DNA from 3 places in the Streptomyces sp. H51 genome. Region 2 is predicted to be linked to each of the others. Evidence: riboswitches for the same ligand, from Rfam matches in the RefSeq annotation. Region 2 holds a riboswitch; each other region holds the start of a gene.

Region 1 (4,254 bases), on a different contig from region 2:
CTGCGCGGCGGCGCTGATAGCGATCGTCGCCAACAGCTTCGCGACCCGATGGATAGCGACGTCGACCGCGGACCCGGCGAGCGCGGACACCCTCGGCGCGACGGTCATAGCGCCGGTCGTCGAGGAGTCCGCGAAGGCCGCGGCCGTGCTGCTGGTGTTCCTTTTCCGCAGACGGGACTTCACGGGCATCGTCGACGGGGTGGTCATAGCCGGGATCACCGCCACCGGCTTCGCGTTCACCGAGAACATCCTCTACCTCGGCACCGCCTTCGGCACCGACCGGCTCACCGGCGACAGCGGCATCGCCTCCGTCACCGCGGCGACCTTCTTCGTCCGCGTCGTCATGTCGCCGTTCGCGCACCCCCTGTTCACCGTCCTGACCGGCATCGGGTTCGGCGTGGCCGCCCTCTCGGCGGAACGGCAGCACGTCCGGCGAGTGCTCGTCCCGCTCTCCGGGCTGCTGCTCGCCATGGGCATGCACGCACTGTGGAACGGCTCGGCGACGTTCGGCGAGTTCGGGTTCTTCGCGGTGTACGCGGCCTTCATGGTGCCCGCGTTCGGGCTGCTGACGTGGCTGGTCATCTGGACGCGGCAGCGCGAACTGCGGACCGTGCGCGAGGAACTGCCGCCGTACGTCCTCGCCGGCTGGCTGACGCCGGCCGAGCCGTACGCGCTCGGTTCCATGCGGGCGCGGCGGACGGCCCGCGACTACGCCCGACACCGCTTCGGCAAGCCGGCCGGGCGGACGGTGGCCGAGTACGAGGCGTACGCGACGTCGCTGGCGTTCCTGCGGCACCGGGGACGGCGCGGACGCGCGGACGCCGACTTCGTCGTACGGGAACGGGAGTTGCTGGCCGAGCTGTGGTGGCGGCGCGAGATCGCGCGGCCGGCCCTGGACCACGCGGCCCGGGTGACGGCTCCCCCGGTGCCGGTCGTCGCAGCGCCCTGGCCGGCGTACGGGCATCCCGCGAACCCCGCGTACAACCCGTACCGCTCCTAGGCCCTGTCGTTCGGATCTTCCCGGCGGCGCGGGCCCTGGCACGCGCATCCGCCGCGTCGTCGCCGGTCGCCGACGCTCCGCCGGCGGTGTTCCCGGAGTTCCCGGGCACGCCTGACCGGCAGTCCTGACGTCGGGGGGTTTGCCGTCAGGACCGCCGGGGATCAGGGAGAGATCAGGGGTTGAGTCCCTTGCCGCGCAGCCAGGCCATCGGGTCGATGCCGCTGGCCTGCCCGCCCGCGTGAACCTCGAGGTGCAGGTGCGGGCCGGTCACGTTCCCGGTGGCGCCCACGCGCCCGATGACGTCACCGGTGCTGACCTTCTGACCCACGCTCACGCTGATCGACGACTGGTGGCAGAACCACAGCTCGGTGCCGTCGTCCAGGGTCAGGATCGTGCGGTAGCCGTACGACCCCGCCCAGCCGGCCTCGGTGATGGTCCCGCTGTGGACGGCCTTGATGAGCGTGCCGGTCGGGGCGGCGAAGTCGAGGCCGGTGTGGTAGCCGGAGGACCACATGGAGCCGGCCTGACCGAAGGTCGAGGTGATGGTGTACGAGGAGGTCGGCAGCGTGTACTGCTTGGCCAGCTCGGCGAGGCGCGCGGCCTCGGCCTTCCTCTTGGCCTCCGCCTCCGCCTTCTCCTTCGCGGCGGCGGCCTTGGCGGCGGCCGCCTTCTCGGCCTGCTCGGCCGCGTCGGCGACCTGCTTGGCGAGGGCGGCCTCGGTGGCCCGCTGCGTCTTGGTCTCGACCTGGACCTGCTGCGACTCGGCCTGCGCCATGATGCGGTCGCGCAGCGCCTCGCCGGCGTCCTTGGTGTTCTCCGCGGAGGTCACGCCGACGCTGCTGAGCGGAGTGGCGGAGCCCTGCGGCTCGGGCTCGTCGTCGGAGATCAGCGAGCCGACCGAGGGCAGGTCGGGCATGGAGATGGACACCGGCGGCTTGCCGGTGTTGGCGCTGGCCATGCCGCCCGCGCCGACGGCGGCTATGACACCGACGCCCAGGACCGTGGAGCTGCGGGCGAGTCCCCCGCCTCGCTGCTTGGAGACGCGGTGCCGGCCGCGTACGGGGCGGACGGAATCCTCTGTGGGGTTCCATGCCTCCCACGGGCCCTCGTCGGTGCGGTAGCTGCCGTAGCCGAAGGTGTCACTCGGCTGGAACGGGGCTGTCGGGGCAGGCCGGTTGGACGCCACGTGGGCGTGCTCCTTTCCTTCCTTCTCGCCTACCGGGTTAGCTGACGGGTTCGGAGCAGGAAGGTCTCCTACGCGCGTGTATCCACCGTGATCCCACGGCGGTATTCGCGCGATTCACCCCAGAGTGGTGGTTCCCCGGTTCCCTTGCGGGATTCGGCGCGTGCGCACGGAGCCGCCTCTTGTGACGGCTGGGACGACCGCGCTGCGTTATCGAACGTTAATAGACGCAGGGGCTCGTTTCCAAGCCGTTCCGCTTGATCATTAACGAATCCGCATCGGACGTACATCCCCATGACCGCCTAAAAACGGGCGAGTTCACCCCTCGCGCAACCCGGGGACCACACTGCGCACGGCGGCCGACCCATCACCGACAGTCACCGACCGCACGAAAACACCGACGGCCGGGACCTTTGAAGATCCCGGCCGTCGGCCTTGAGTAGCGGGGACAGGATTTGAACCTGCGACCTCTGGGTTATGAGCCCAGCGAGCTACCGAGCTGCTCCACCCCGCGTCGGTGTGTCACCAGTGTACGCCATGCGCAGGACGGCAAGCACACGCGCTTCTCCGCGCCGCGCGCCGTCGGCCGCGTACGGGCGGGACCCACCCCCCACCGCCAGCGCTACGCGGTCCCCCACCGAACCGCCACAGGCCGCCGCAGGCACCCCCAACGCCACCGCGGGCCGCCGCTACCCCACCAGATGCCGATTGGGCGCCTGGGCCCGCTCCGCGTACTCCGGCAGCACGACCACGTCGGCCCCCTCCCCCGCCAACAGCCCGCTGCCGTCGGCGCTTTCGACGAACGTGTCGGGTTCCCGCCACGCCGTCACCACCCGCCGTACCCCCGCATCGAGGATCAGCCGCGCGCACGGTTTGGGCCGGGACGCGCGCCGGGCGCACGGCTCGAGGCTGCTGTAGACCGTGGCGCCGGCGAGCCGGGGATCGGCGGGATCCAGTTTCGCCAGAGCCGCCTCCTCCGCGTGCACCACAGGATCGTCCCCCTCCCGGGAGTACCCCCGGGCCAGCTCCGTACCGTCACCGGCCACCACCACCGCCCCCACGCTGAACGCCGTCCGCGACGGCGGACACAGCGCCGCCAGCTCGCACGCGAGGGCGAGCCAGTGACGGTCGGCGGCCACGGCGACCTCCCCGGTCCCGGGGGCCGTCGGCTCGTACCGCATGAGGACGACGTCCTCGATCCGCCGCGTCTCCAGCAGCCGCAGCCGCCCGCCCTGGTACGCCCCCGGACCGAACAGCCGCGGCGCGGCGGGGTCGCCCACGAACAGCGGCGCCAGCGCGAGCTGCAGTTCGTCGGCGAGCCCCTGCTGGAGCAGCTGGGTGTGCACGAGCCCCCCGCCCTCCACCATGAGACGGCGCACCCCCCGGACGTCGTGCAGGTGCCGCAGCAGCGGCCGCCAGCCGACGTCGTCGCCCAGCGCGACGATGTCGGCGGCGAGCCCCAGCGCGCGGGCCCGCTCGGCGCCCTGGTCCGTCGTGTAGAGGACCTTCTCGCCGCCCGTGTGCCAGAACCGCGCCGCCGGATCGAGTTCCCCCGACGCGCTGACGGTGACCTTGAGCGGGTAGGCGGACCGGCCCGCGGCCACCCGGTCGGCGCGGCGACGCTCCGAGTTGACCAGCAGCCGCGGGTTGTCGGCCCGGATCGTCCCGGCACCGACCAGGATCGCGTCGACGGAAGCACGTACCTCGTCGACCCGGTCGAAGTCCGCCGGGCCGGAGAGCAGGAGCCGCTCGGGGCCGGTGTCGTCGAGGTAGCCGTCCAGGGAGACGGCGGCGGACAGCAGGACGTAGGGATGCGGCATCGAGCGCGCTCACTCTCGGAGGCGGGCGGTCCTGGTTCAAGTTTGAAACAAACTTACACTGGTGGCATGACACCCCGCTGGCTCACCCCGGACGAGCAGCGCGCCTGGCGCGCTTACCTCGCGGCGACGCACCTCCTGGAGGACGCGCTCGACCGGCAGCTCCAGCAGGACGCCGGCATGCCGCACCTGTACTACTCCATCCTCGCGAATCTTTCCGATGCGCCGGAGCACAGGCTGCGCATGACCGACCT
Region 2 (4,254 bases):
CGCCGGTGTGCGGCTGTGCCGCCCTCTCCCCCGAGCCGGGTGCGTGCGACTCGCCGGCTCGCGGACCGAGCGCGGGCGGTCCCGGGCAGTCCCGGGCGTGGTGCGAGCGTGGTGCGGGCCGGATCCGGGCGGCTTCGCCGCGGAACGGGCGGGTGCCCCTGGCGTGGGGCGGGCGCGCGTGAAGTCGGCGGGTCCGTGGAATTGTCGTTCACGGGCCGGAGGCCGGACGCAATGGCGGGTGATCGGATGGCGGCTGATCGGATGGCGGTATTCGTCACGCGGACATGCGGAAGGCGCGCGGGCGGGAATTCACGGCGCGCACGGAAAAGGGCAGCAGAAATAGAGCCCGGCTGAATATCTGCTCTTTGTATACGGCGCGCATGTTAATACCGCAGGCCAGACATGTTTACGGGATGTTGCGAGTTCCTCACACGGTCGGCGCGGTCCGCCCCGCCGCCGAAGCGCAGCCGGTGCGCGGTGGTGGAGCGCTCGGTGTGCAGCGCCGTGACCGCCCGCGCGCGCTCACCGTCGCCGCGTGCCACCGCGTCGACGATCGCCCCGTGCTCCGCCCAGGACTCCATCGGGTCGGCCGGCGCGTCCACGGCGTACATCCAGGAGATCTTCTGGCGCAGCTGGGTCAGCATCGAGGTCAGCGCGGGGCTGCGGGAGGCCTGGGCGAGCGTCTCGTGGAACCAGCCGCCCAGCGAGCGCAGGTCGTCGCTGTTGCCCCTCCTGGCGCGCTCCTGACCCAGCCTGACCAGGCCGCGCAGCACCTTCAGGTGGGCCTCGGTGCGCCGCTGGGCGGCCCGCGCGGCGCCCAGCGGCTCCAGCAGCACGCGCATCTCCAGCAGGTCGGCGGCCTCCTGCTCGGTCGGCTCGGCGACGCACGCGCCCGCGTGCCGCCGGGTCACCACGAAGCCCTCCGCCTCCAGCGTGCGCAGGGCCTCGCGGACGGGGACGCGGGAGACGCCGTAGCGGCGGGCGAGGACTTCCTCGGTGAGCCGGCCGCCGCGCTCGTGGACACCCGCGACGATGTCGTCCCGAATGGCCGTGCACACCGAGTGCGCGGGAATGCGCATGACCGACCTCCGCATTAATCCCCGTGAAACGTCGACGATTGACGTGTGTTCAGTGACTCTAATGCAATGGGCCGGAATTTCCGACGGCGGGCCGGAATCCAGGGATATTTTTTGGTCAACGGGCCGGACGGCCGGGGAGACGGAACGCCGAAAGCCCCGGCCGGTGGGCCGGGGCTCGGGTCGGAGCGGAGTTGCGGCGGACCGGTGATCCGTCCTCAGAGGTTCACGCCGTGCCTGCGCAGGTAGGCGAGCGGGTCGACGTCCGAGCCGTACTCGGGGGTGGTGCGGACCTCGAAGTGCAGGTGGGGTCCGGTCACGTTGCCGGTGGCGCCGGACAGGCCGATCCGCTGTCCCGGGGCCACCGTCTGGCCCACCGAGACGGCGATGGACGACAGGTGGCCGTACTGGGTGTACATGCCGTCGGCCATCCTGATCACGACCTGGTTGCCGTACGCCCCGCCCCAGCCGGCCTCGACGACCGTGCCGGCTCCGGCGGCGTGCACCGCCGTGCCGCTCGCGGCGTGGAAGTCGATTCCCGTGTGGCTGCCGGAGGACCACACGGAGCCGCCGGTGCGGTAGCCGGTGGAGACGTACGAGTGCGCGATCGGCGACGTGAACGCGTTGAGGCGCTCGCGCTCGGCCTCGCGGGCGGCGCGCGCCTTGGCCTCGCGCTCCTGCGCGGCCAGCGCGGCGGCCTTCTCGCGCGCGGCCCGCTCGGCGGCCTTCTCGATCGCGGCGTCCTCGGCGGCCTGCTGCTGGGCCTCCGCCTGGGCGTCGATCTTCTCGGCGACCGCGTCGCCGAGGCTGACGACGGGGAGCAGGCCGGTCCGCTCGACCGTGTTGTCGGCGGCGAGCGCCGGGGCGGCCAGAGCGCCGACGACACCGGTGGTCGCGAGGGTCGCCATGCCCGCCGCGCGCGCGGTGGTGCTCCTGAGACGGCTGGGGCGGCGGTGCTTGCCGGTGGCGCAGGTGAACGCCATGTGTGTGGCTGGTCCTTTCCTTCCCTCTCGCCTGCCGGGTTAGCTGACGGGTTCGGAGCAGGAAGGTCTCCTACGGGCCCCCTCGCCGCGGCGCGGGCGTCCGATTCACCCCAGGGACGTGGGTCCCCGGCTCCCCTGGCTCGCGCCGTACGGGGACTCGGCGATGGCTGTCCGGTGCCGCGGGTGCGGCGCACTGCCTGACGAACAGCCCGGAAGACGCTAAACGGGCCGCCTCTCCATCCCCAAACGGAAGACCGCTTTTGTAGCGCATGCCACAGGGCAGACGGGCAGCCTCCGCCTCAATTCGGGCACAAGAGCGCCCCGGTGACCCGTCGGTCACCGGGGCCCCCGCCCGCGGGTGCGGCTACTCGGCGGGCACGACGGTCACTTCGCCGATGCCGAGGGCCTCGACGGGCTCCTTGATCCGGGACGCGTCACCGACGAGGACGGTCACCAGGCGGTCCACCGGGAACGCGCTCACGGCCGCCGCCGTGGCCTCCACGGTGCCGGTCTCGGCGAGCCGCCGGTACAGCGTCGCCTGGAAGTCGTCCGGCAGGTGCTGCTCGACCTGGTCGGCCAGCGTGCTCGCCACGGCGGCCGCGGTCTCGTACTTCAGCGGCGCGACGCCGACGAGGTTCTGCACGGCGACGTCACGCTCCGCGTCGGTCAGGCCCTCCGCCGCCAGGGTGCGCAGCACCGTCCACAGGTCGTGCAGCGCGGGGCCGGTGTTCGGGGTGTCCACGGAGCCGCTGATGGCGAGCATCGCGGCGCCCGAACCGTCCGGCGCGGACCGCAGCACCTGGGCGAAGGCGCGCACGCCGTAGGTGTAGCCCTTCTCCTCCCGCAGCACGCGGTCCAGGCGGGAGGTGAGGGTGCCGCCCAGGCAGTAGGTGCCGAGCACCTGCGCGGGCCACACACGGTCGTGCCGGTCGGGTCCGACCCGGCCGATGAGCAGCTGGGTCTGGACGGCGCCGGGACGGTCGACGATGACGACGCGGCCGGTGTCGTCGGCGATCACCGGCGGCACCGGGCGCGGCTCGGCCGCCGGGCCGGTCCAGGAGCCGAGGGTGTCGCCGAGCAGGGCGTCGAGGTCGATGCCGGTGAGGTCGCCGACGACCACGGCGGTGGCGGTCACGGGGCGGACGTGCTTCTCGTAGAAGGCGCGTACGGCCGCGGAGTCGATGTCGGAGACGGTGTCCTCGGTGCCCTGGCGCGGGCGCGACATCCGCGAGTCCGCCGCGAAGAGTTCCTTCGACAGTTCCTTGGCGGCGCGCCGGGCGGGGCTGGCCAGCTCGTGCGGGATCTCGTCGAGGCGGTTGCGCACCAGCCGCTCGACCTCGCTGTCGGCGAAGGCGGGCGCCCGCAGGGCGTCGGCCACCAGACCGAGCGCCTTGGCCAGGCGGGAGACCGGCACCTCCAGGCTCAGGCGGACGCCGGGGTGGTCGGCGTGCGCGTCGAGGGTGGCGCCGCAGCGCTCCAGCTCGGCGGCGAACTCCTCGGCGGAGTGCTTGTCGGTGCCCTCGGAGAAGGCGCGGGCCATGATCGTGGCGACGCCGTCGAAGCCGGCCGGCTCGGCGTCCAGGGGGGCGTCCAGGAGCACCTCCACGGCGACGACCTGCTGGCCGGGGCGGTGGCAGTGCAGCACCGTCAGCCCGTTGTCGAGCGTGCCGCGCTCGGGGGCCGGGAACGCCCAGGGCCTGGCCTCGCCCGCGCGGGGCCGGGGGTGGAACTCCATCGTGGCGAGCTCGGTCACTTGGCCGCCTCCTCGTTGACGTCGGTGCCTTCCACGGTGGCCTCGGCCTCCGGGTCCTCGGGCGGGTCCGCGGCCTCCGCGACCTCGGCGGCGACGGGCTCGTAGACGAGCACCGCGCGGTTGTCGGGGCGCAGGCGCGCCCTGGCGGCGTCCCGCACCTCCTCGGCCGTCACGTCGAGCACGCGCCGCACGGCGGTCAGGGCGAGCTGCGGGTCGCCGAAGAGGACGGCGTACCGGCACAGTTCGTCGGCGCGGCCGGCGACCGTGCCGAGCCGGTCCAGCCACTCGCGCTCCAACTGGGCCTGGGCGCGCTCCATCTCCTCGGCCGTAGGGCCCTCCTCGGCGAACCGGGCGAGCTCCTCGTCGATGGCGGCCTCGATGACCGGCACCTCGACGTCGCCGGAGGTCTTCACGTCGAGCCAGCCCAGGGAGGGCGCCCCGG
Region 3 (4,254 bases), on a different contig from region 2:
ACCCGTTCCCGGGCCTGCTGCTTCTGCCGCTCCAGGTCGGCGATCTCGGCGCGCTGGGAGACGTACTGCCGTATCGGGTAGGCGAGCGCGACGACCAGGGTGCACACGACGAGGGCGAGCAGCGCCGCCCGGCTGGTCAGCCGGGAGCGGCGGGCCTGGCGTCTGGTCTGCGAGCGGTAGACCCGGGCCGCCGTCTGCTCGCCGAGCAGCTTGATCCTGGTCGTGGTGGAGAACCGGTCGCGGTCCCTGCCGGCCATGTCCCCGCCTCCCCTTCACACGCGCGTACGTCCCCGCACACGGTACGGGACCGCGTACGGGGACGTACGTACGACCGGCTCGTGAGCGGCCGTGCCGGGGTCAGCCCTTGGAGACCTGGGTGCCCTTGAAGCGCGGGAAGGCGCTGCGGCCGGCGTAGACCGCGGCGTCGTCGAGGATCTCCTCGATGCGCAGCAGCTGGTTGTACTTGGCGACGCGCTCGGAGCGGGCCGGGGCGCCGGTCTTGATCTGACCGCAGTTGGTGGCGACGGCCAGGTCGGCGATGGTGACGTCCTCGGTCTCGCCGGAGCGGTGGGACATCATGCACTTGAAGCCGTTGCGCTGGGCGAGCTCCACCGCGTCCAGGGTCTCGGTCAGCGAGCCGATCTGGTTGACCTTGACCAGCAGGGCGTTGGCGGTGCCCTCCTCGATGCCGCGGGCCAGCCGCTCGGGGTTGGTGACGAACAGGTCGTCGCCGACCAGCTGCACCTTGTCGCCGAGCTTGTCGGTGATGACCTTCCAGCCGGCCCAGTCGTCCTCGAACAGCGGGTCCTCGATGGAGACGAGCGGGTAGGCCGCGACGAGCTCCTCGTAGTACTCCGTCATCTCGGCGGCGGAGCGCTCCTTGCCCTCGAAGAGGTACTTGCCGTCCTTGTAGAACTCGGAGGCGGCGACGTCGAGGGCGAGGGCGATCTGCTCGCCGGGGGTGTAGCCGGCCTCCTTGATCGCCTCCAGGATGAGGTCGAGGGCCTCGCGGTTGGAGCCGAGGTTCGGGGCGAAGCCGCCCTCGTCGCCCAGGCCGGTGGCCAGGCCCTTGGACTTCAGGACCTTCTTGAGGGTGTGGTACACCTCGGTGCCCCAGCGCAGGGCCTCGGAGAAGGACTCCGCGCCGATCGGGGCGATCATGAACTCCTGGATGTCCACGTTGGAGTCGGCGTGCGAGCCGCCGTTCAGGATGTTCATCATCGGCACCGGGAGCAGGTGCGCGTTGGGGCCGCCCAGGTAGCGGAAGAGCGGGAGGTCGCTGGCCTCGGAGGCGGCGTGGGCCACGGCGAGCGAGACGCCGAGGATGGCGTTGGCGCCGAGCGAGCCCTTGTTGTCGGTGGCGTCCAGGTCGAACATCGCCTGGTCGATCAGGCGCTGCTCGGTGGCGTCGTAGCCGACCAGCTCCGGGCCGATCTGCTCGATGACGGCGAGGACGGCCTTCTCGACACCCTTGCCCTGGTAACGGTTCGGGTCGCCGTCACGGAGCTCGATGGCCTCGAAGGCGCCGGTGGAGGCGCCGGAGGGGACGGCGGCACGACCCGTGCTGCCGTCGTCGAGGCCGACCTCGACCTCGACCGTGGGATTGCCTCGGGAGTCCAGGATTTCCCGGGCTACGACGACGTCGATGGACGGCACGAGCATCTCCTTCGTGGATGTGACGCTGGTAGTGCGGGGCACTTGGGCCTGACGGCCCGTCTTGCAGCCTTGCGACTAGAGCCTAACCGTCCCGGGACCGTCGGCAGCCGACCGACCGTCCCGTGGACAAGGTCAGACGGTACCTATTGTTCACCCCCGGAACAAAGCGCGGTGAACAGCGCGTGCACACCGGGCGTCGAGGGCAGAGAAAAACCCCGCCCCGGTGCGTACGGGGGAACACGCACCGGGGCGGGGAGCCCATGGGACCGGGGGGACGGCCCCACGGCGGTCCACTGTGCAGGACGCGGCCGAGGGGGCCCGTGATCCGGCTACCGGACGGCTGTCACTTCAGGTGCAGCTGCTGGCCCGGGTAGATGAGGTCGGCGTCCTCGACGATGTCCTTGTTCAGCCGGAACACCTTCTTCCAGCCGCCCTTGACGTCGTGCTCCGCGGCGATCGAGGAGAGCGTGTCGCCCTTGACGACCTTGTACTCGCCGTCGCCCTTCTCGACCTTCTTGCCGGTCGGGGTGGTGACGGTCTTCTGCGACGTCACCGCCGGGCGCTCGGTGGAGCGGGAGGCGCCCTGCTGCTCGGTGGAGCGGGAGGCGGTGCCGCCGCTCGACGAGGAGGACGAGGAGGACGAGGACGACGAGGACGGCGACGAGGAGGGCGCCCCGGCCGCGCCGTCGTAGGAGGCGCCGGACAGGCCCGTGCCGCAGACCGGCCAGGCGCCCTTGCCCTGGCCGGCGAGGACCTTCTCGGCGACGGCGATCTGCTGCGCCTTGCCGGCCTGGTCGGCCGTGGAGGCGTACTGCGTGCCGCCGTACGCGGCCCAGGTGGAGGCGGAGAACTGCAGACCGCCGTAGTAGCCGTTGCCGGTGTTGATGGACCAGTTGCCGCCGGACTCGCACTGGGCGACGGCGTCCCACTCGGAGGCGGTGGCGGCGGAGGCGTTGCCGGCCGCCAGCAGCGGGGCGGCGACGGCGGCGCCGGTGACACCGGCGACGGCGACGGCGCGGGTGGAGCGCTGGAGAACGGTCGGACGACGGTGCTTGCCCTTGCCGGAGAACAGCATGGTTGATCCCCTCACCGACGCCTGCGAGGTGAGCTGTCGGGTTCGGGCCGGTTGAGTTGCCCGGCCGCGCACCTCGCGGTGCGCGGCTCCACCCCTAGCCGTTCCCACCCCTCAAGGGCCGGGCCCGGCGCCTACCTTGGTTCCCCCGCTCCTGCCTACGGCGCTTGACGCGACGACTGTTCCCGGACGGCCGCTGGCAGGATTCGGCGTTGCGGCAGCCGGGGCCCGCGTTGGCGAGCGGTCATGACCGTAGACACGGAATCCACCGGATTTCAAAGACGATCAGGGCCTCTGAGACTCATCCCACACTTTCGCCAAACCGGACATTCCACAGCGAAAGCGGACGTCAACTCCCGCTAGTTTTCGCCCGTTTCCGCCCCGACTCGCAGGGTCTGACCGGGGACGATGTGGCCCGGGTCGGCGCCGATCGCCTTCTTGTTCAGGGTGTAGAGCTCGCGCCACCCGCCGTCGACGTCGAGCGTGTCCGCGACGGAGGCGAGGGTGTCGCCGGTGTGGACCGTGTAGACGTCGCCGTCGTCGGCGTCGCCGCCGTCGGCGTCGTCGGCGCGAGCGGCATGACGGCCCGAGGACGCTTCCGTGGAGCGGCCGTTCGCCGCTTCTTCGGCACTGCCGCCGCGGTGGCGGCCGGTGCCGGTGTCGCCGTCGGCGGCGAGGGAGCCGGTGTCGACGAGGTTCCAGGAGCCCACCATCCGCTCCGAGTTGTCCGTGTCGTCGCTTTCGACCGTTTCGTCGGGTGAGCCGTCGGACGTCCGCGACACGGACGGAGATGCGGACGGCGAAGCGGACTTGTCGGACTTGGCGGGCTTGTCCGTGGCCCTGGAGGAGCCCTTCGGCGCCCGGGGGGACACGGAGGCGCGGGACAGGGCGTCCGACGGCGAGGACACGCCGGAACCACCGCCGGACGCGTCACCCGACGCGCCGGACGAGCCGTTGGACAGGCCGGTGGAGTCGGTGGTGCCGGTGGAGTCGGACGAGTTGTCACCGATCCCGGTGTCGATGTCGGCCGCGCCCTTGTCCTTGTCGAGCCCGGAGGTCAGCCCGCAGGTGGCGAAGGCGCCGACGCCCTGGTCGGCGAGCATCTTCTCGGCGACGGCTATCTGCTGGTTGCGGCTGGCCAGGTCGGCGCTCGGCGCGTAGTCGAGGCCTCCGTACTTCTCCCAGTCCTCCTGGGACAGCCGCAGGCCGCCGGAGAAGCCATTGCCGCTGTTCTCGCTCCACGAGCCGCCGGTCTCGCACTCCGCCACCTTGTCCCACGTCGAACCGTCGGCGGCGTTCGCCGCGGAGGCGCCCAGGAGCGGGATGGCGATGGCGGAGCCGGTCACTCCGGCCGCGACGAGGAGAGCCGGAGCCTGGCGGGGGCGACGGTGACGACCGTTCCCGGAGAGCATGCGGAGACCTTTCGCGAGACAGCGGTGACCCACGCGGCAATCGGTGCGCGAAGCAGCCGCGTTGATGGGTGAAGGTATAGGCAGAGGATCACTTGTCACAAGTTAATGCCGCAC

The links. A riboswitch is a leader RNA that binds a small molecule or an ion and turns the genes downstream of it on or off. The one in region 2 is predicted to bind cyclic di-AMP.
Region 1: linked by a shared signal. The riboswitch ahead of VKA29_RS00215 (M23 family metallopeptidase) and the one ahead of VKA29_RS10910 (M23 family metallopeptidase) in region 2 are both predicted to bind cyclic di-AMP.
Region 3: linked by a shared signal. The riboswitch ahead of VKA29_RS00980 (transglycosylase family protein) and the one ahead of VKA29_RS10910 (M23 family metallopeptidase) in region 2 are both predicted to bind cyclic di-AMP.

The regions. Positions count from the first base shown of each region.
Region 1 is NZ_JAYMHD010000005.1:14,358-18,611, forward strand. It holds gene VKA29_RS00210 (PrsW family intramembrane metalloprotease) at 1-1,000, shown strand, start outside; gene VKA29_RS00215 (M23 family metallopeptidase) at 1,173-2,186, opposite strand; cyclic di-AMP (ydaO/yuaA leader) riboswitch at 2,198-2,355, opposite strand; tRNA gene VKA29_RS00220 (tRNA-Met) at 2,624-2,697, opposite strand; gene VKA29_RS00225 (dihydrofolate reductase family protein) at 2,873-4,003, opposite strand; gene VKA29_RS00230 (MarR family winged helix-turn-helix transcriptional regulator) at 4,070-4,254, shown strand, end outside.
Region 2 is NZ_JAYMHD010000038.1:78,955-83,208, reverse strand. It holds gene VKA29_RS10915 (GntR family transcriptional regulator) at 384-1,079, opposite strand; gene VKA29_RS10910 (M23 family metallopeptidase) at 1,295-2,059, opposite strand; cyclic di-AMP (ydaO/yuaA leader) riboswitch at 2,073-2,232, opposite strand; gene VKA29_RS10905 (pitrilysin family protein) at 2,424-3,812, opposite strand; gene VKA29_RS10900 (M16 family metallopeptidase) at 3,809-4,254, opposite strand, start outside.
Region 3 is NZ_JAYMHD010000011.1:93,110-97,363, forward strand. It holds gene VKA29_RS00970 (FtsB family cell division protein) at 1-257, opposite strand, end outside; gene eno (phosphopyruvate hydratase) at 358-1,662, opposite strand; gene VKA29_RS00980 (transglycosylase family protein) at 2,000-2,731, opposite strand; cyclic di-AMP (ydaO/yuaA leader) riboswitch at 2,735-2,904, opposite strand; gene VKA29_RS00985 (transglycosylase family protein) at 3,088-4,140, opposite strand.